3 regions of the Photobacterium sp. GB-72 genome follow, and region 3 is predicted to be linked to each of the others. Evidence: riboswitches for the same ligand, from Rfam matches in the RefSeq annotation. Region 3 holds a riboswitch; each other region holds the start of a gene.
What was found. A riboswitch is a leader RNA that binds a small molecule or an ion and turns the genes downstream of it on or off. The one in region 3 is predicted to bind thiamine pyrophosphate.
Positions count from the first base shown of each region.

Region 1: linked by a shared signal. The riboswitch ahead of thiB (thiamine ABC transporter substrate binding subunit) and the one ahead of thiC (phosphomethylpyrimidine synthase ThiC) in region 3 are both predicted to bind thiamine pyrophosphate.
Region 2: linked by a shared signal. The riboswitch ahead of thiD (bifunctional hydroxymethylpyrimidine kinase/phosphomethylpyrimidine kinase) and the one ahead of thiC (phosphomethylpyrimidine synthase ThiC) in region 3 are both predicted to bind thiamine pyrophosphate.

Region 1 is NZ_PYNV01000016.1:67,156-74,525, forward strand. It holds gene leuA (2-isopropylmalate synthase) at 1-483, shown strand, start outside; gene leuB (3-isopropylmalate dehydrogenase) at 547-1,635, shown strand; gene leuC (3-isopropylmalate dehydratase large subunit) at 1,650-3,092, shown strand; gene leuD (3-isopropylmalate dehydratase small subunit) at 3,108-3,710, shown strand; gene C9J40_RS16695 (DUF547 domain-containing protein) at 3,851-4,633, shown strand; TPP riboswitch at 4,661-4,774, shown strand; gene thiB (thiamine ABC transporter substrate binding subunit) at 4,888-5,877, shown strand; gene thiP (thiamine/thiamine pyrophosphate ABC transporter permease ThiP) at 5,890-7,370, shown strand, end outside.
Region 2 is NZ_PYNV01000001.1:122,493-129,862, reverse strand. It holds gene pbpC (penicillin-binding protein 1C) at 1-133, shown strand, start outside; gene C9J40_RS00590 (M66 family metalloprotease) at 289-3,549, shown strand; gene thiD (bifunctional hydroxymethylpyrimidine kinase/phosphomethylpyrimidine kinase) at 3,634-4,476, opposite strand; TPP riboswitch at 4,576-4,676, opposite strand; gene C9J40_RS00580 (sigma-54-dependent Fis family transcriptional regulator) at 4,941-6,425, shown strand; gene C9J40_RS00575 (DEAD/DEAH box helicase family protein) at 6,505-7,370, shown strand, end outside.
Region 3 is NZ_PYNV01000018.1:88,108-95,477, forward strand. It holds gene thiH (2-iminoacetate synthase ThiH) at 1-722, opposite strand, end outside; gene C9J40_RS17725 (thiazole synthase) at 732-1,496, opposite strand; gene thiS (sulfur carrier protein ThiS) at 1,498-1,710, opposite strand; gene C9J40_RS17735 (HesA/MoeB/ThiF family protein) at 1,711-2,496, opposite strand; gene thiE (thiamine phosphate synthase) at 2,486-3,703, opposite strand; gene thiC (phosphomethylpyrimidine synthase ThiC) at 3,703-5,622, opposite strand; TPP riboswitch at 5,741-5,838, opposite strand; gene C9J40_RS17750 (universal stress protein) at 5,963-6,385, opposite strand; gene crcB (fluoride efflux transporter CrcB) at 6,591-6,974, shown strand; tRNA gene C9J40_RS17760 (tRNA-Asp) at 7,191-7,267, opposite strand; rRNA gene rrf (5S ribosomal RNA) at 7,368-7,370, opposite strand, start outside.

The sequences.
Region 1 (7,370 bases), on a different contig from region 3:
AAACTGTATGCTGATTTCTTAAAACTGGCTGATCGAAAAGGCCAAGTGTTTGATTATGACTTAGAAGCACTGATGCATTTTTCTAACCTTCGTGATGAAGATGACTACTTCAAGCTGAACTACCTAAGTGTTCAGTCGGGTAGTGTGATGGCCACCACCAGTATCAAACTATTGTGTGGTGACGAAGAAAAATGTGAAGCGGCGGTCGGTAATGGTCCTGTCGATGCGTTATACCAGTGTATTTACCGCCTAACAGGTTATGACATTGTACTGGATAAATTTGATTTAACTGCAAAAGGCGAAGGCGAAGACGGCTTAGGACAAGCTGATATCATCGCGAATTATAAAGGCAGAAAATACCACGGAACGGGCTTAGCAACCGATATTGTAGAAGCGTCTGGTCAAGCGTTACTGCACGTTATCAATAGCATTCACCGTGCAGATCAAATTGAAGAAATAAAGCAGCGCTCAGCAACTCACTAGTTGATAACGCTTACAGCGACTCACGAATTTATACTTTTAAACAATTATGGAGAGCAAGATACCATGGCTGGTTCTTACAATATTGCAGTTTTACCCGGTGACGGGATTGGTCCAGAAGTGATGCAACAGGCACATAAAGTGCTAAATGCAATCGAGGCTAAATTTAATCTAACCTTTAATCGTACAGAATATGATGTAGGTGGTATTGCTATCGATAATCATGGCTGCCCACTACCTGATGCTACTCTAAAAGGCTGTGAACAATCCGATGCCGTATTATTTGGCTCTGTTGGTGGCCCTAAGTGGGAACATCTAGCACCTAACGATCAACCTGAACGTGGTGCTCTTCTACCACTACGTAAACACTTCCAATTATTTTGTAATCTGCGTCCAGCTCAAATTCACCGTGGCTTAGAGAAGTTCTCTCCGCTACGCGCTGATATTTCAGAGCGTGGTTTTGATATTGCTGTTGTGCGTGAGCTCACTGGCGGTATTTACTTTGGTCAGCCAAAGGGCCGCGAAGGTGAAGGCGCACAAGAAAAAGCGTTCGATACTGAAGTCTACTACCGCTATGAAATTGAACGTATTGCAAAAATTGCGTTTGAATCAGCTCGCTTACGCAGCAAAAAAGTCTGCTCTATTGATAAAGCTAACGTCCTACAGAGCTCTATTTTATGGCGTGAAGTCGTAGAAGAAATCGCAAAAGATTACCCTGATGTGACGTTAACTCATATGTACATTGATAACGCGACCATGCAGCTGATTAAAGATCCTTCTCAATTTGATGTCATGCTATGTTCAAATATCTTCGGCGATATCATCTCGGATGAATGTGCAATGATCACAGGCTCTATGGGTATGTTGCCTTCTGCTAGCCTTAACCAAGATAAGTTTGGTATGTACGAGCCTGCTGGCGGCTCAGCACCGGATATTGCAGGTAAAAACATTGCAAACCCAGTGGCGCAGATCCTATCAGCAGCACTGATGCTTCGTTACAGCCTAGGTGAAGAAACAGCAGCGCGTGCTATTGAGCAAGCAGTATCACAAGCGCTAGAAGCTGGTGAGTTAACCGCCGATCTTGCAAGTGATAAACCAGCACTAACCACCAGTGAAATGGGCGATAAGATCGCAGCCTACATTCAACAAGCATAAGGGAGCATTGAGCAATGTCGAACACTAATAATAACGCTTCAGCTTCACCTAAAACGCTTTATGAAAAAGTTTACGATTCCCATGTTGCCGTTGCAGCAGAAGGGGAAAACCCGATCTTATATATCGACCGTCACCTTGTACATGAAGTGACATCCCCGCAAGCTTTTGATGGCTTGCGTGAAAAAGGTCGTAAAGTGCGTCAAGTATCAAAAACATTCGCCACGATGGATCACAACGTTTCTACCCAAACTAAAGATATCAATGCATCGGGGGAAATGGCACGTATTCAAATGGAAACACTGGCAAAAAACTGTGAAGAGTTTGGTGTCACCCTGTATGACTTAAACCACAAATATCAAGGCATTGTACACGTCATGGGGCCTGAGCTGGGTATTACTCTGCCGGGTATGACCATTGTTTGTGGTGACTCACACACCGCGACTCACGGTGCCTTTGGCGCACTGGCTTTCGGTATTGGTACCTCGGAAGTAGAACATGTCTTAGCCACCCAAACCTTAAAACAATCTCGTGCGAAAACCATGAAGATTGAAGTTAAAGGTAAAGTAGCTGAAGGCATTACAGCAAAAGACATCGTCCTTGCCATCATTGGTAAAACAACCGCAGCTGGCGGTACTGGCTATGTGGTTGAGTTCTGTGGCGAAGCAATCACAGACCTTACAATGGAAGGTCGTATGACCGTTTGTAATATGGCGATTGAACTAGGCGCTAAAGCAGGTTTAATTGCACCGGATCAAACGACCTTTGATTATATTAAAGATCGTGAATTTGCCCCGAAAGGCGCAGACTTTGATGCCGCAGTAGAATACTGGACATCATTGAAATCCGATCCAAACGCCGAGTTTGATGCCGTTGTAACGCTCGATGCTAAAGACATAAAGCCGCAAGTGACATGGGGAACAAACCCAGGTCAAGTGATTGCCGTTGATGAGCCAATCCCTGCCCCTGAAAGCTTTAACGATCCCGTTGAAAAAGCCTCTGCAGAAAAAGCATTAGCTTACATGGGACTAGAAGCTGGCAAAGCCCTGTCTGATTTTGCCGTTGATAAAGTCTTTATTGGTTCATGCACTAACTCACGTATTGAAGATATGCGCGCAGCAGCAGCCATTGCCAAAGGGCGTAAAGTTGCCGCTAACGTACAAGCTTTAGTCGTTCCTGGCTCAGAGCAAGTGAAAGCACAAGCTGAAAAAGAAGGGCTTGATAAAATCTTCATTGAAGCAGGCTTCGAATGGCGACTACCCGGTTGTTCAATGTGTCTGGCAATGAATAACGATCGCTTAGGTCCCGGTGAGCGTTGTGCGTCAACCAGTAACCGTAACTTTGAAGGCCGTCAAGGTCGTGATGGGCGTACTCATCTAGTTAGCCCAGCCATGGCAGCAGCAGCGGCATGTGCCGGACATTTTGTTGATATTCGCCAACTAGATGCCGCATCGGTGTAACAAAAGGATTTGAACATGACAGGTTTTAAACAACACACAGGTTTAGTTGTACCGCTAGATACGGCAAATATTGATACCGATGCGATTATTCCAAAACAGTTTTTGCAGAAAGTAACTCGAACTGGATTTGGTAAGCACCTTTTCCATGATTGGCGTTTTCTAGATGATGCAGGCGAGCAGGCAAACCCTGACTTTATTATGAACGCCCCTCGCTACCAAGGCGCGAGTATTTTACTGGCGCGTGAAAACTTTGGTTGTGGCTCTTCTCGTGAACATGCACCGTGGGCGCTTGCTGATTACGGTATCCAAGTTATGATTGCGCCAAGCTTTGCCGATATTTTCTATGGTAACTCGATCAATAACCAAATGGTGCCCGTACGTCTCTCTGAGCAAGACGTTGACACTTTATTTAAGTATGTCGATGAAAATGAAGGCGCACAGATCACGGTTGATCTTGAAAAAATGATCGTCAGTGCGGATGGTAAAGAGTACACCTTTGAAATTGATGAATTCCGTCGTCACTGCCTATTAAATGGCTTAGACAATATCGGTTTGACACTGCAACACGAAGATAAAATTACAGACTTTGAAAACCGTATTCCTCGCTTCTTAGCGTAATCGTACATCATCTGAAATCGGACGCCCTGTTTAATATAAACAGGGCGTTTTTATTTAAAATATCAAAAAGATAATGAAATTAGCCAATACTTATTACGGTCTTAATCAATATTGTTACTTATTATATTAATAGGAAAAATATGCGTATTGTTATTGCCACTTGGCTGCTGTTATTCACTCTGCCGATCTTTGCTGCGCCAAAATCCGAACTCTGGTCATATTGGCAACCTCATGATCCTAAAAACACAAACAAGATCAGTCATCAAGATTGGCAGCAACTACTCGATAAATATCTTGTCATTCAACCGGATCAAACCTTATTTCGTTATAACCAAGTATCAAGTGCAGATAAACAAAAGCTAGCAACTTATATTAAGCGACTCAGTGCCCAAAATCCTCACCGTTATAATCGTGATGTTCAATTTGCCTATTGGGTTAATTTATATAACGCCCTAACCGTTCAATTAATTATTGATAATTACCCTGTAAAATCAATCACTAAATTGGGAGGTTTATTTAGCTTTGGACCATGGGATCAAACCATTATTACCATTAATAATAAAAAGCTAACTTTAAACGATATTGAACATCGGATCTTACGCCCTATCTGGCAAGATCCTAGGATCCACTACGCAGTCAACTGTGCCAGTCTTGGTTGTCCTGATTTACTGCCTAAAGCGTTTAATAGCGATCGATTAGACTCCCAGTTAGATCAAGCTGCAACACGTTTTATTAATAGTGAAAAAGCAATAAAAATAACAAAAAATGGCATCACACTGTCATCTATCTATGATTGGTATCAAACTGATTTTGGATCGTTAACTGAGTTACAACAACACCTTAATCATTATCGTATTACGCCTAACCTACAATTCACTCAGATCCATTACATCTATAATTGGCAACTTAATCAGAAGCTATAACTTCGATACAGTTGCAGGTACAATAGTTTGTTCTCATTGGGGAGCCATTTGGCTGAGATTGTTAGGCATACGTGCTTTATAGCAGGACCCATTGAACCTGAACCAGGTAATGCTGGCGTAGGAATTGAGATGCTCGAACATGCTTTCGAGCTCGCTGACCATTGCATGATGCAACAGCACTCAAACCTGTGCCGCTCTCTCTTTCAATTTTTGTCCCAAGGATGCAGGACATCTCGGAGCGCATAGTGAAAAAAATAAACACTCTTCTTCCCCTAATCTCTCTGTCATTAGTTGCAAGCTCAGCTTTCGCCTCAGACAATACTCTTAATGTTTATACCTACAGCTCCTTTGCTTCCGACTGGGGTCCTGGTCCTGTAGTAAAGAAAGCGTTTGAAAAACAATGTAATGGTTGTACGGTCAATTTTGTTTCTTTAGAAGATGGCGTATCGATTTTAAATCGCGTTCGTCTTGAAGGGAAAAACAGTAAAGCAGATGTGTTATTAGGGCTAGATAACAACCTAATGACAGAAGCGAAAAATACCGGCCTATTAGCAAAAAGTGATGTTGATACCAGTAAGCTCACGCTTCCTAAAGGTTGGAGTGATGATACTTTCATCCCTTATGATTACGGCTATTTTGCCTTTGTGTATGACAGCGATAAACTGAAAAACCCACCAGCGAGTTTAGATGCTCTGATCAAAGATCAAAATATCAGCGTTATCTATCAAGATCCTCGTACTTCAACCCCTGGCCAAGGTCTAATGTTATGGATCAAATCGGTCTACGGTGATAAAGCCCCTGAAATGTGGCAGCAACTAGCGAAACACACCGTGACCGTCACTAAGGGTTGGTCTGAAGCCTATAACATGTTCTTAAAAGGCGAATCAGATATGGTGCTTTCATACACCACATCACCAGCTTATCACATCATTGCTGAAGACAAGCACCAGTACAAAGCGGCTAACTTTAAAGAAGGCCATTATATGCAAGTTGAAGTGGCAGCGAAGATGAAAAATAGCCCACATCCAAAACTTGCCGATCAATTTATGCAATTTATTGTAAGTGATGCTTTTCAGTCACAAATTGCTACCCACAACTGGATGTATCCAGTAACAAAGCAAAGCCTACCGAAAGGTTTTGATGAACTCACCGTACCAAGCAAAGCACTTGAATTTAGTGCCGACGAAGTGGCAACACATCGCAAAGCCTGGATCCGAGAGTGGCAGCAAGCCCTCACTCAGTAATGGTTTAAGACTTTGAACAAACGCATTACCTTATTGCCCGGCATTATCAGTGCCGGGCTGATCACTCTTGTTGTTGTTGCCGCGCTCACCGCCTTAATCAGCCAAGCTAACGACTGGCAACTATCAACACTATGGCATGATCCTTATCTGCGACATGTAACAGGATTTAGCTTCTATCAAGCCATCTTGTCGACTCTATTTAGCATCATCCCAGCGATTCCGATTGCTTATGCACTCTCACGACGGCAGTTTGTAGGAAAAGCTCTGCTATTACGTTTATTTGCGATGACGCTCGTGATGCCCGTATTGGTTGCTGTTTTTGGGTTATTATCGATTTATGGCAAAAGTGGATTGATCAGCCATAACCTAGAAATACTAGGCTTACCGCCATTAAACATTTACGGTTTAAGCGGGATTTTACTGGCTCACGTATTTTTAAACCTGCCACTGACCGTGCGTTTTCTACTGCAAAGTCTCGATGGTATCCCCGCAGAGCAACATCAGCTTGCAGCGCATTTAGGTATTACTGGCTGGAGTAAATTTCGCTTAATTGCATGGCCTCGACTACGCCAACAACTGCCGCATATCGCGGGTTTAGTCTTTATGTTGTGCTTTACCAGCTTTGCCGTGATCATGTCGCTTGGCGGTGGCCCTAAATCAACCACTATCGAGCTCGCCATTTATCAAGCGTTGCGTTATGACTTTGATTTAGCGACAGGGGCTATTTTAGCCTTATGGCAAATGCTACTTTGCTGCTCATTAGTACTTTTTACCCAACGTTTTGCTAAACCGCTTTCCACCCTCAACGGCTCTATCAGCAAAAATGTAGTGAATTATAACGATACATGGCGCGCTAAATGTTGGGATGTATTCTGGATCATTTGTGCGTTAATGTTTGTTATACCACCGATCATAGCCGTCTTTGTATCGGGTATTAACCATCAATTATTTAATATCTTAGAACAAAAGCAGTTATGGTCAGCAATCACTAACTCACTCCATATCGCACTATTTTCCTGCTTATTAGCATTTTGTCTTGGCGTCATGATCCTCATCACGAGTCGTAGCTTACGCTTAGCACGTAAAAAACTGGCTGCTGACGGGATTGAAATGATCGGCACAGTGATTTTAGTGACACCTGGGTTAGTGTTAAGTACTGGTATTTTTCTTTTACTGCGCCAATATACTGATGCTTACAGTGCTGCGTTTTGGGTTGTGGTCTGTGTTAATGCCCTAATGGCACTGCCCTATGTAATCAAAACATTAAGTCAACCAATGCTCCACCTCGCGCAGCAATATAATCCGTTATGTCGCAGTTTAGGGATGACGCATCTATCGCGATTACGTTTGGTTGAGTGGCGTGCATTACGTGCCCCTATTGCCCAAGCTCTCGCTATTAGCTTTGTCTTATCACTGGGGGATTTAGGTGCGATTGCATTATTTGGCAGTCAAGACTTTCAAACGCTGCCATTGTATTTATTTGAACTCATGGG
Region 2 (7,370 bases), on a different contig from region 3:
GGTTGATTGGTATGTAAATAACCAACCATTTACTGGTAATGAAATTAAATTAGTGGATTACTCGGGTAAGGTGCGTATCACTGCTTGTATTAATGGAGTATGTGATAAACGTGAAATTGTTGTTCATCCGTAATCGAAAGCGTCAAGAAAACAGTGTTTATCAAGTGGTGTTTTTGACGGTTTATCTAATAATAAATTATTACAAATCAAATAGATAAATTAATTCTAAATTGTATTGTTATTGTTTATATTTCGCCAAATACATATTATTAACATTGTGCGAAAATAATGAAAAAGAAGTATTTAGTCAGCCTATTGCCAGTATTGCTTATGGCGCAATATGGACAAGCAGAAACAATCGGATCCACAGTACCAGAAACACTTTATTTTAATAAAAAAGCGTTGCCATCAGACACTCAAGGCACACTGCAAGGTAGTGTTAGTGTTGCTCAAAGCGTGATCATGCAAACGAGCAATAAGATTGAAAATGATCGCCAACCACATCTTGTTTCTCTTCGTCGTACATTGGTGCTGTTTGAACCTCACGCAGATATGTTAGAGCAAGACGAAGTTGTCACTGTTACTGCTAAAAATAAACAAAACGACGTGGTTTATCACACGGTGATGCGTCAACCACAACAGTTGCCACAAGTGGCGGGTAAGCTTGACAAGTATGTTGAGATAACGAAGCCATCGCAGTTCTCTCTAACTATTACTAGCAATAGCGATCTTCATGACATCTCTGGCGAAGCGGGTACAACACATTTTAAAGCACTACTTGATCAGCACGATACAGTTTTAGTTAAAACTGGAGATGGTCATTGGGCGGGGCATTTTATTTTGCCTGATGATAAAAGCTTTAATAATAAGAAGATCACATTTATTTCAGATGCTGGCTACAACTCTCAAATTGAATATACACAAGGCAGAGATACGATCAGCCGTGGTAACCAATTTACCTATCAGAATATTGATGGTGTTTGGTATGGTGAGTCGGATATGGCAATCAGCCGAATTTCATATAGCGATAAAGCTTACTCTGCCGTACTTCCAGCAGAAGCCGTTAAACTGGGTTTACGCTTAACTTTCACCAGTGGAAATAAGAAAGAAGGGACGGTTTCAGATATTAAGATCGGTGCTAATACCAGTATGATCTTAAATGCAATCGATATTGGTTTATTAACAGAGCCAAGAGATCAATTTATCTTTATCGATGATCCAGAATTACACCGTCAGTATTTCCAAAGTCTTCAGATCAGTAAATTGATTGTTAACCCTTATGAATCAGTACATCTTAAAGAGATCATTTTGCCTGATGGTCGCTTACTTCAAGGTGTTGATCCTAGTGATGCAGACGGTTACGGCAGTGATTCACATTACCGTATTGCACGTGAACTGATCTCTTCAGGTATTAACAGTGCTAACTATGGTGTGAATTCATCAAAAGTACGTCCTGCAAGTCAGTGGAACATTGAAGCGCCATACCATGCAACGCAAGTGACTGTGAATAACTCAATTGGTAATTATACTGATGGTTTAATTGCACACGGTATGTTGGGCTCTTACGCAGGTGTAGCTTCTGTCGTGAGTTCAACGGGTAACGAATTTAGTCATGAAGTAGGTCACGAATTAGGAGTCGGTGCACATTATCCTGGTGGCTTTACGGGAGCAATTCACAAAAGTTCTACTGAAGTGAACTCTACATGGGGGTGGGATGTTTATAAAAATATCTTTATTCCTAATTTCACTAAAGGGGTGACGAATCAAGAGTCATGCTACGAAGGGGAATGTGTTGCACCTTTTGAAGGACACAGTTTTGGTTTTGGTACCATGTCTGGCGGTCAACCGCTTTACCCTAAATACAATGCATACACATTACATGCACCGTATGAGCTGAGTGTGTTTCAAGATTTCGTAGAAAATAAAGCGAATTTTGATCCAGAGTCCCCAACAGGTTATAGCAAGTGGGATCATGTAGAACAAGTGATGAAGCCATGGACGCATTCAGTGGTTGATGATTTAGCGATCTCTGTTGTTGTTAGTCCGAATGAAAGCTTAGGGCCTGATGAATTTGGTCCAGAAAGTCACAAGTTTTATGAGCTATTTGAAAAAAATGATCTTGTTTATGTCTTAGTGAAAAACCACGCATGGATTGGTAATGTTCACCTGCCAAGCGATATAGCGTTTGAAGGTAAAACAGCACTTGTTCAAGTGACATCGCTATGGAATACCAATATTCATTATAATGATCAAAGTTTTACATTAGAGCGTGACAAAAAATATGCGTTCACTTACGCCAATGGACAGTGGGTATTAGAAGAAAACTCAACACTGGGCGGTAATATTGATCTTATCCCATACAAGCAAGGCGTACAGGTAACAACCTTGGTAGGGTATTACGATCCACAGAAAACACTACCAAGCTACATCTACCCAGCTCTGCATGGTGCATACGGTAATGTTTACCTTGATAACTTCACGGCTTCAACATGTCAGTTGGATGTGTTGACGCAAAACGGTGGCACCAAAACGTTTAACCTGTATAACCGTCGTTTGCAAGATGGTCACATGAACCGTTTTCACATCAATATTGAAAGTGCACTGAAACCATACCGCGCAGAAGTTAGCTGTGGTGGTGAAGTATTAAATACAATGGATATAGTGCCGGCAAAAGCGTCGTTAAAAGCAAGTATTGTGACAACGGAGGCAGGAAAAGCACCCGTTATCACAGGTGTTGACGATATTGTTGTTGCACATGGTGATTTATTTGCGCCACTTGCAGGAGTAACAGCGACAGATGATTACGATGGTGATGTCACTGCCTCTATCGTGGTTGAAGGTACTGTTGATACCAATAAAGTGGGTCATTACACGCTAACTTACAAAGCTTATGACAGTGCTTTAAGTGAATCTGTTGTTGCGCGTAAAGTTGAAGTGTTTAGTGCAAAACCTGTGTTAGAAGGGATTAGCGATACGACTATTCAACTCGGTGATACCTTTGATGCAAAAACAGGTATTACCGCAAAAGATGCAGAAGATGGCGACATAACGGCCAATATTATTATCAAAGGTGAAGTCAATACGAGCCTAGCTGGTAACTACACTTTGAATTACCGTATTACTGACAGCGCACAACAAACCACAGAAGCGCAACGTGTTGTGACGGTTGAAGGTAGCGCAGTGTGCGAAAACACATGGAGTGCACAAAGTATTTATGTTGCAGGAGATGAAGTCAGCCACAACGGTGTGGTATGGCTAGCAGGTTGGTGGACAAAAGGTGAAGAGCCGGGAACAACGGGTGAGTGGGGTGTTTGGAAACAAATTGCAACCGAAGGTTGTACCTCAGTCAAACCAGAAGTGACGCCACCTGCGCCGGGAGAATATCCAACGTATCAAGCGGGCACAGTTTACCAACAAGGGGATATTGTTCGTGCTAGCGATGAGCAGTTATACCAATGTAAACCGTGGCCTAATTCAGGTTGGTGCTCAAGTGCTTCTTATGCCCCAGCAAGCAGTGCTTATTGGCAAGATGCTTGGACAAAACTGTAATCACATAATATTTACTATATAAATCAAAGCGGTGAGTTAAATCACCGCTTTTTTATATCATGTTGCGTGATGTTTCATGTCTTGTTAGCTATTTTGATCCTGTGTAAAAAAATGATTAACAGGACCATGACCACTACCGATATTGAGCTGATCAGCCGCTGAAATGGCAGAGGTAATATATTCTTTGCCACGTTGTGTTGCTTGTTCGATCGAATAACCTTGAGCAAGGTAAGAAGCAATAGCTGAAGAGAGGGTACAGCCAGTACCATGGGTATTGTGGGTATCAATACGTTTTGTTTTTAGCTCGATAATATCGTCACTTAATATTAATAAATCATTACTTTCTGAATCACTTTCTAGGTGCCCACCTTTAAGCAGTATGGCTTTTGTTTGTATGTCACGCAGTTTGCTGACTAATCCCAACATATCCGTATGATTGTGTGGGATCTCGCTGTTTGTCAGCGCAGCGGCTTCAGTTAAATTAGGCGTGATGAGATCAGCTAATGGAAGTAGTTTTTGCTTTAATGTACTAATGGCTGACTGTTGTAATAATAAGTCACCACTGGTGGCAACCATAACGGGATCAATCACAAGATAGCGTGGCTTGTACTCTTTTATTTTGTTCGCAACCAGCGTGATGATGTCACTATCGGCAAGCATGCCTATTTTAACGGCCTGAATGTTGAGATCGGTAAAAACAGCATCTAACTGTTGTTCTATCATCACAAGAGGAATAGGAAGAATACCACTAACACCTTGGGTGTTTTGCGCCGTAATTGCAGTGATCACCGAACAAGCATAGCCACCAGTTGCTGAAATAGCTTTGATATCGGCTTGAATACCCGCGCCACCACTACTGTCAGAGCCAGCAATAGTTAAAACGATAGGCGTTGTAACATGGGATGTATTATTGGTGTGTGATGACATAACAGATTCCTAATTACGCGTTAGGAACCGGTGCCAAGTCTGAAAGGATCGGTTGATGTGAAGTGATGAGATCCAGTGATAACTTGGCTAAACAATACGGATATTGTTTATTTAGTTCCCTCCGCCAGTGTTAACTGGTTCAGGTTCAACGGGTCCCACTTAAATTGTGATCTCAGCGTAATGCCCCCCGACTAACTCTCAAATCCTAATAGATAAACGTTTTGTTGTCACGTACTTATAAAATAAGGGGTTACATCAGCATTCATGTTAGATAAAAACCAAAGATGTAATGGTCAGGTGAAATAATCATTCCCCGACAAAGAACCCGAGCAATAAAAACAATATTAGTTTCATTGACATATTATGTATTATGCAACTGCTCGGTTAAGACACTGTAGATTACCTCACACCTTTACCGCATCAGATTGATTAAAATAAACAAAACTAAAATCACGGACGTTAAAATGGCAACTCTGCTTAGCTGGCTTGGTAGAACAGATTTAGATCAAATGAAGCTAGATAAACCAGCTTCCATTGCAACCCTCGCTCTTAGAGGGCCGATGCTTGATAGTGTCGTTATTCTTGCGAGTACATGGGATGACGAATGGTTTGACTACAAGGACTGGTTAAAAAGAAAGTTAGCATGTGCTGGGCGTTCTAAAACATCAGTAGAGATAAAACGTGTCAGATTAACTTCACCGATTGATTATTTATCAATAACGAAAGTCATGCAAAAGCAATTGAGTGACGTTTCCTCAGATGCGACTCAGGTGTATATCAATCTGACATCAGGTACCCCAGCCATGACTGTTGTATCAGTGCTGCTGGGCAAGGGTAATGCTAAATGTCAGTTCGTTCAAACATCGCCACAAGGGGAAATCAATAATGTCGATATCCCGGTAGATTTTGCCTCTGAGTATGCGAAATCTTCATCTACTGCGATTTCACAACTGGTCTCTAAACACCCCAAAAATGAAGGTGCTTTTAGCTCAATAACCGCCAACTCCGCAGTAATGCAAGAAACCGTCAAAAAAGCGCAACGTTTAGCGTATTCGGATCTACCAGCATTATTATTAGGTGAAAGCGGAACGGGTAAAGAGGTACTTGCAAAGTCTATTCATCAAGCCAGCCTCCGACAGCAAAAGCCATTTAAAGCCGTCAACTGCGGTGCGCTACCTGAAAACCTCGTCGATTCAATTTTATTTGGTCACAGAAAGGGAGCCTTCACGGGAGCTGAGCGTGATCATGAAGGACTGTTTGAGCAAGCAAACGGCGGCACACTGTTTTTAGATGAAGTCGGTGAGCTTCCTTTAGTGGTGCAAGTCAAACTATTACGAGCGTTACAACAACAAGAGATCACGCGTGTGGGTGATACCGTTACCCGCACCATCGATGTACGGATAATCGCAGCGACGCATCGTGATTTATTTCGTATGGTGTCTGATGAAACGTTTCGTGAAGATTTATTTTATCGCCTCGCTGTTGGCGTTATCACATTACCGCCATTAAGGCAGCGCGCTGAAGATATTCCCGACATCATTACCACGTTCATGGCAGACATCAATCAACAGATGGAAAAGCATCCGCTGTTTGAAAGTAAAAACATTTCCGATGCTGCAATAAATTTTACCGTTTCACATCACTGGCCGGGTAATATTCGTGAGCTTTGGAATACGTTAAACCGTGCTACGCTGTGGTCTGAAAATAAAGAGCTAAGCCGAGCGGATATCGAAAAAGCCACATTAAGCTTAGATAATACACCGTCCGCTGAAGATAAGTTCCTTATTCCGGGCGATTTGCAGCAATATATTGATAATATTAAAAAAGATGCGATTATCTCTGCCATGGATTTTGCCAGTGGAAACAAATCTAAGGCTGCTAAATCATTAGGTTTAAAAAATCATCAAACATTGAATAATTGGCTCAAAACGTACGATTTAGATGCTTGATGAAACAAAGAAAAGCGAATGGCATAAACGTTGCGATAGGCATAGGTATCAAAGGAGAGCAACTAAGGTGAAAACGTCCATGAATTTCGAACATTTACGTAACCAGTGGCCAGAGTTGGCAGAGCTTGGCGCATTTGCTGAAACCTATGCCGTGAGTGATCCGCAAAGTGCACTGGTTAAGCTGCGCTGCTACGTCGAAAAAATTGTAGGCTACTTGTACCGAGAGCTTCACCTTCCTGTGGCACCTAACGCCTCTATGCATGATAAGTTGGTGAGCGGTTCATTCACATCTATCGTTGATAAAACCATTGTTGATAAGTTTCACGCTGTTCGTCGAGGCGGAAACAAAGCCGCTCATGAAGGCGAAGTTAGCCAACACGATGCCATTTGGTTGCTAAAAGAATCTTATTTCATTGGCTGCTGGCTATTTATGGCATATGGCGAGGGTAAACTAGAAGATTGCCCATCGTTTACCACACCTGAAAATAGCCAAAGAGAAGATGAATCCAAAGGCGAATTTAAGCGCAAGAATAAGCAATTACAACAAAAGCTTAAACAGCATGATGAGATCTTAAAACAGGCATTGAAAGAGCTGGAAGAAACTAAGCTTGCTCAATTACAGGCTCAGAAAGAAGCGGCACAGCTTAAAGCACAAGTGGATCAAGCCAAAGCAGATAAACTTCGTAGCAATACGCTAGCAATGAAGAGCAGCTTTGATTTTAATGAACAAGAGACCCGCAAGCGAATCATTGATGCAGATCTGCGTAGCTGTGGCTGGGATGTTGCACTTGATGAAGAGAGTACAGAGCAAGTATCCAAAGAAGTTGAAGTTGATGGGCAGCCAACGCAAACAGGCATTGGTTATTGTGACTACGTACTTTGGGACGACAATGGTAAACCGTTAGCGGTCATTGAAGCCAAGCGTACACAGAGAGATGCCAAAGC
Region 3 (7,370 bases):
AAATGACTGGCAACAAAAAAACAATCCGTGCGCCATTCTTCCATACCGATCAAAGCACCAATCCCTATCTTGTCTATTCCGGCTTTTGCTAACCGATCTGGTGTCGCTAAGCGGTATTCAAAATTGGTTTTATTGCCTCGTAAATGATGCTTCGCATAGGTTGGCGCATTATAAGTTTCTTGATACACCATCACCGCATCTAAACCAAGTTGTCTCAGCTCTTGATACTCATCTTGCTCTAGTGGCTGTACTTCCATTGCCAAATAACTGAAGTGCTGTTTGATTTGAGGGATCGCATCACGAAAGTAATTCATACCAACTTTGGTTTGATGCTCGCCAGTGACCAGTAACACACTATCAAAATTTAGCGCTTTTATTGCCTCACACTCTCGCTCTATTTCTTGTTCACCCAAGGTACGACGCTTAATGCGATTTTCCATCGAAAAACCACAATAGGTACACGCATTGGCACACAGATTCGAAAGGTATAACGGCACATAAAAACTCATGGTATGACCAAACCGCTGACGTGTTAGCATCGCAGAGAGTTGTGCCATTTGCTCTAAGTAAGGTTCAGCCGCAGGGGAGATTAAGGCTTTGAAATCCTCTAGATCCAGCGTTGATTTTCCTAAAGCACGCTCAACATCGGTAGCCGTTTTAGTATAAATCGACAAACGGATATCATCCCAATCCATTTGTTGCCAAACATCCACAAAGCTCATATTGGCTCCTTAATCGTTAAGAAATGCCGTTAATGGACTTGATGCAATTGCATGGTTCACCTTACCTGCAAGACCCGCTTCATAGGCCATACGACCACTTTCCACGGCCAATTTAAATGCACGCCCCATTGCAATCGGATCACTTGCCGCTGCGATGGCAGTATTGACCAATACCGCATCAGCCCCCATTTCCATCGCTTCTGCGGCATGAGAAGGTGCCCCAATGCCCGCATCCACCACCACAGGTACTTGCGCCTGATCGATAATAATGCGAAGAAAATCGCGAGAAGCGACCCCTTTATTCGAGCCAATCGGCGCACCTAATGGCATCACGGCAGCGCAACCCACATCTTCTAATCGCTTACAAAGCACAGGATCGGCATGACAGTAAGGCAGTACAACAAACCCTTCTTTTACCAACTGCTCTGCCGCTTTTAGCGTTTCAATCGGATCAGGCATGAGGTATTTTGGATCAGGGTGAATTTCTAATTTTAGCCAATTCGTCCCCAATGCTTCTCGGGCTAACTGCGCAGCAAAGATCGCTTCTTTGGCATTTTTCGCCCCTGACGTATTAGGCAGTAAATTCACTCCAGCTTGGATCAGTGGCGCTAAGATATCGTCATCACGCTCAGCGATATTGACCCGCTTTAGTGCCATAGTCACGAGCTCAGATCCTGTTGCTAAAATCGATTCTGCCATGACATCACGATTGGCGTATTTACCTGTTCCGGTAAACAGTCTCGATGTGAATGTTTTATCTGCAATAGTCAACATATTAACCTCCAGCTATCGCTTGAAATAACGCGATCTGATCGCCATCAGCAATGACGGTTGTCGACCACTCACTGGCTCCAACAATGCGCTGATTTATCGCGACCGCAGTACCTTGTATGGGTAAATCTAACTGCTTAACAAATTGATGAACGGTTTGCTCAGCCTCGCAAGACATAGATTCATCGTTCAACCAGATAGTTATCATGGTAGCCATTTACACAACCTCTCTTTGATCTTGCTGACCACACACAGGGCAACCAGAATCAGCATCGATTGATACCTGCTGCCATTTTCCTGTTAAGCCATTAAATTGCTGCAGCAAACCAAACCCAACTTCACCAACACCTGCGATAGCTTTGATCGCATTAAGCGCTTGTAACGTTCCAATAGTGCCAACAACAGGCCCCATCACGCCGTTACTACGACAATTTTTATCTTGTGGTGACGCTTCAGTACTAAATGGAAACACACATTGATAACACGGTGAGGCCTGCCTGAAATCAAACGCCAGTAACTGTCCTTGCCAACCTATCGACGCACCGGCAATCAGTGGTGTTTGATGCTGATAACAAGCTTGATTGACCGCATAACGGGTAGCCCAGTTGTCACTGCAATCAAGTACAATATCGGCCTGTTGTACTTCCATTACGAGTTGAAAACCTGCAAGCTTAGCTTTTACTGCACGCGTTCGTACCAATGGGTTCAATGCTAAAAGCTGATCACAGGCTGCTTGCGCTTTATTGAGTGACACATCGGTTTCTCGATAAATCACCTGACGCTGCAAGTTCGAACTCTCAACCTCATCATCATCAGCAATCACCAGTAACCCAACACCCGCAGCCGCTAAATACATCGCTGCCGCTGAGCCTAAACCTCCCGCACCGACGATCAATACCTTGGCATTGTTAAGTGCAAGTTGCCCCTGCTCTCCCATCTCTTCCAGCATGATTTGTCGGTTATATCGAATAAAAGCAGTATCAGAGAGTCTGTCAGTTGTCATCCTTAACCTCCCGCTCAGATAAGCATTGATTGAGTTGTTCGACGGCAATCGCAGGCTCACTTGACTGGGTGATCGCGCGTACCACCGCAACACTACTTACCCCTGTTTTCCAAACGACGGGCACACGAGATAAATCAATCCCCCCAATTGCCACTGTTGGAAACGTATTGCCAATCAATTGTTGATACAGCTTTAAGCGGTGAACGCCTTGCGGTAATGACGGCATTTGCTTGGTTGTGGTTGGGTAAATATGACCAAGGGCGATATAACTGGGATTAAATGCCATCGCACGTAATATCTCGTAATACCCATGGGTTGAGATCCCTAAGCGAAGATTCGCTTGTTGAATGGCATTGAGATCAGCGACTGCTAAATCTTCTTGTCCCAAATGCACCCCAAAAGCACCATGCTCAATAGCCAGTTGCCAATAGTCATTAATAAAGACCTGCGCATTTGCCTGCAGACCTAACGCAATAGCATGAGCAACATCTTGGTTCAAACCTTGTGCATTCGGATCTTTGATCCGCAGCTGAGTGGTTTTCACATCCAATTCAAGTAACTGCTTAACCCATTGGACGGAATCCACTACCGGATATAACTTCAGTTTATCACTATCAACAGCAGCAAAAGCTTCAACTGGCTGACATTCGAATTGCCAACCAATATCTGACAGCTTTGAAAAATTAGCACAAACGATGTCAGGGAAAGCCTCACGCTCAGTTGGCCAAATGCCCATCTGCGTTGACTGGGCATACGCCCTTGCCAGCACTAGAGCATCTTCTAAGGGGTAATCAAGCGCGAGTGCCACCAATAACATCGCTCTCTGTTGAGTCGCATTACCAAGCTCAACACTGAAACAACCACGAACGTCACCATCATGATGCCAAAGATCAAGATAACCACCCTTGACAGGTAAACCACATACCACAACGTTAGATCGTTTCAGTATTTGCGCTTTGATCAGCGAAAGATCTACCTCAGAAGATACCCATTGATCTTGAAATACATAATCAATTAGCTGAGTGGAGCAGGCTTGTTCAAAGCCCACTCGTTTAACGCAAGAGGGCGTCGATACCTCTATCCACTCTTGGCTTGATGGTATTAACGTGACTTGCTCACCTAACTGATACTCTGCAGCAGAGGCTAATAATGGCTCAATATGCATCACCAGAGACGATAAGACCTTTGGTAAGCTTAAGGTGCTCATTAGCTTTCCTCTTTAGCTAGGTGATATAACTCACTACCTTTAGATCGAAACTCTTGTGCTTTTTGCTGCATGCCTTCAAGTGGATCATCTAATAGCTTGATCGCGATTTCTGAGTCTTCTAACCCCTTAGCGTAATCTCGTACTTCTTGAGAGATCTTCATTGAACAGAATTTAGGGCCACACATTGAACAGAAATGGGCAACTTTGCCTGACTCTTGAGGGAGAGTTTCATCGTGATAGGCACGCGCCGTTTCAGGGTCAAGACCGAGATTAAATTGATCTTCCCAACGGAATTCAAAACGCGCTTTAGATAAGGCATTATCGCGCACTTGTGCACCAGGGTGGCCTTTTGCTAAATCAGCAGCATGGGCACAGAGTTTATAAGTGATAAGACCGACTTTTACATCGTCTTTATTAGGCAAGCCTAAGTGTTCTTTGGGTGTCACATAACAAAGCATTGCACAGCCATACCAGCCAATCATCGCCGCACCAATACCCGATGTAATATGATCATAACCCGGTGCGATGTCTGTCGTCAGTGGGCCTAAGGTATAGAATGGCGCTTCATGACAATGCTCTAGCTGCTCTTCCATGTTTTCTTTAATCATGTGCATGGGTACGTGACCGGGGCCTTCAATCATGACCTGCACATCGTATTCCCATGCAATTTTAGTTAACTCACCTAATGTGCGTAGTTCACTAAACTGGGCTTCATCATTGGCATCGGCTACAGAGCCTGGACGCAAACCATCGCCCAGTGATAGTGAAATATCGTATTGCGCACAGATCTCACAAATCTCACGGAAGTGCTGATAGAGGAAGCTTTCTTTATGGTGTGCCAAACACCACTTCGCCATGATAGAGCCGCCACGCGATACAATACCGGTTACACGTTTCGCCGTCATAGGTACATAACGAAGCAGTACGCCAGCATGGATAGTGAAGTAATCCACCCCTTGCTCAGCTTGCTCTAGTAATGTGTCACGGAACACTTCCCAGTTAAGGTTCTCAGCCACACCATTTACTTTTTCAAGTGCTTGGTACATAGGTACAGTACCAATCGGAACAGGGCTATTACGGATGATCCATTCACGCGTTTCGTGAATATTTCGACCAGTTGATAAATCCATTACCGTATCGCCACCCCAACGGGTCGACCAGACAAGTTTTTCAACTTCTTCTTCAATCGATGAACTCACCGCTGAGTTACCAATATTGGCATTCACTTTAACAAGGAAATTACGGCCAATGATCATTGGCTCAGTTTCAGGATGGTTAATGTTGGCAGGAATAATTGCTCGGCCTTCAGCCACTTCTTTACGCACAAACTCAGGCGTAATTTCTTTTGGTAAATTAGCACCAAAGCTCACACCTGGATGTTGTTGGTTTAATACTTCATCACGGTATTTCGCACGACCCATATTTTCACGGATCGCGATATATTCCATCTCAGGCGTAATAATACCTTGGCGCGCATAATGTAATTGCGTCACACAACGCCCAGCTTTTGCACAACGAATACGCGCACGTTCCGCAAAACGTAAATCATCAAGCGTCTTATCATCTAAACGTTCATTGGCATACTCAGAGCTTAACCCTTCTAGTAATTCAGTATCGTCACGCTCTGCGATCCATTGCTCACGCACTAACGGCAAGCCATTATAGATATCGATGTTTTTTTCAGGATCAGTGTAAAAACCAGAAGTGTCGTAAACGCGAATAGGCTCGTTAGGCTCAAAGATAGGATTATCTTTACCGCCACCAACCAAGCTATCAGCTAAAGTGATTTCACGCATAGGAACAAGCACATCAGGACGGCTACCTTGAACATACACTTTCTGTGAGTTCGGGTATGGTTGTGCTGTTAATGATTCAATAAATTGTTTCGCTTCCAGTCTCGCTTGCTTGCGATTCGACATAGCAGTTTCCTTGATTTTTCAATGTAGGGGAAAATGCTTGGCGGATGGGCGTAAACAAGAGGTGTGTACCTAAGTACAGCTATGCAGATGCATACAGTGATCCCTTAAGATATGTAGCAGAAGACATTCTCTCGTTCCCTTCGCAGGTATTAGCCTGATCAGGTTCAACGGATCCCGCAATGCGGTCTCAGCCATATGGCACTCCGACAAGTAGCAATGAGTATAAAGAAGCCGTTATAGTGCAACAACCTTTATACTGAGAAAAATAATAAAAAGTGACAAACAACAAAAAGCCGTGCATCAACACGGCTTATTATTACATTGCATATTTTAATCGTTGTTACTGTGAAATTAATACATCACAACCTAGGTGATTAGCCAAAGAATCACTTAAATCACCAAACAAGTGAAAAGTCGATTTATGGTAACCGGTGATCACTAGGCTAGCATTCAGTTCTTTTGCTAAAGCCTCTATATGCTTTGAAACATCGCCATCTGCAGTATGTATCGCTTTAACTTTATGAGAAGAAGCTGTAATTAAATCAGATAACTCTTTCATGCGTTTTTTTGCAATCGCATCATGCTCTTCTTGTAGCTCAACTTCCACATCAATAAAACTTACGTTTCCGATCCCTGGCTCAACATAAGCAACATGTAAATCAGCGTGATTTTGCTCAGCGATAACGCCAGCTTTCACCATCAATTTATGCGCATTTTTATCTTCAGGATTAACCGCTAATAACACTGTTTGGTAAAGCGACATACCTAGCCTCCTTGAGCTAAGGCTCATAGTAAATTCATTATTTATGATTATGATGCTATAAATATAGCTATACAACTAAGTATTACGCTGACTATTTAATATTAACTTAAATCAATGATTGCATTTTTGGAGAGTTCTCACTTTTCTCGCTAGCGATTATCATGAGCGCTTTCTATCATTACCTAAAAATATAAACGAGATCCCAATGAGCCAATATTTATTACTAGGATTCATCGCGCTTGGTGGTGCATTCGGCGCCTGCTCAAGATACCTCATTTCTGAGCTATGCGTAATGCTATTTGGCCGTGGCTTCCCATACGGTACTTTAACCGTAAACGTGCTGGGCTCCTTGATCATGGGGCTATTGATGTCAGCACTTAATCAAGGAATGATTGAAGCTGCACCATGGCGACCTATTATCGGTTTAGGCTTCCTAGGCGCACTAACAACATTCTCCACGTTCTCAATGGACAATGTTGTCTTGATGCAACAAGGTGAATTTTTCAAAGCAGGCTTAAACATTTTACTTAACGTTATTGTCAGCATTGCTGCTTGTTATGTTGGCTACCAGCTTATGATGAAAAGTTAATAGATAACCGATAAAAAACCGCCTGCATGGCGGTTTTTTTATATCTAAATTAAACGAGTCATCACTTTATGCTAATGAAGAAGAACAACAAGTAATTCATTATTCTATTTAGATTAAAATTCTAAGTAACGCTATATATTTCTTAGCTATGTTTATGGCACTTATCTTCAGACGAAAAAAAACCTGAATCTTTCGATTCAGGTTTTTTTAATAAAGTGGCGGAGCGGACGGGACTCGAACCCGCGACCCCCGGCGTGACAGGCCGGTATTCTAACCAACTGAACTACCGCTCCACACGGAGATAAAACTTTCGTTTTATCCGATATCCGTAGTTCAAAACGAATATCTTAACTTTTTGTCTTCACTTTTTGTAAAAGTGAAAACGAATTAGAAGCC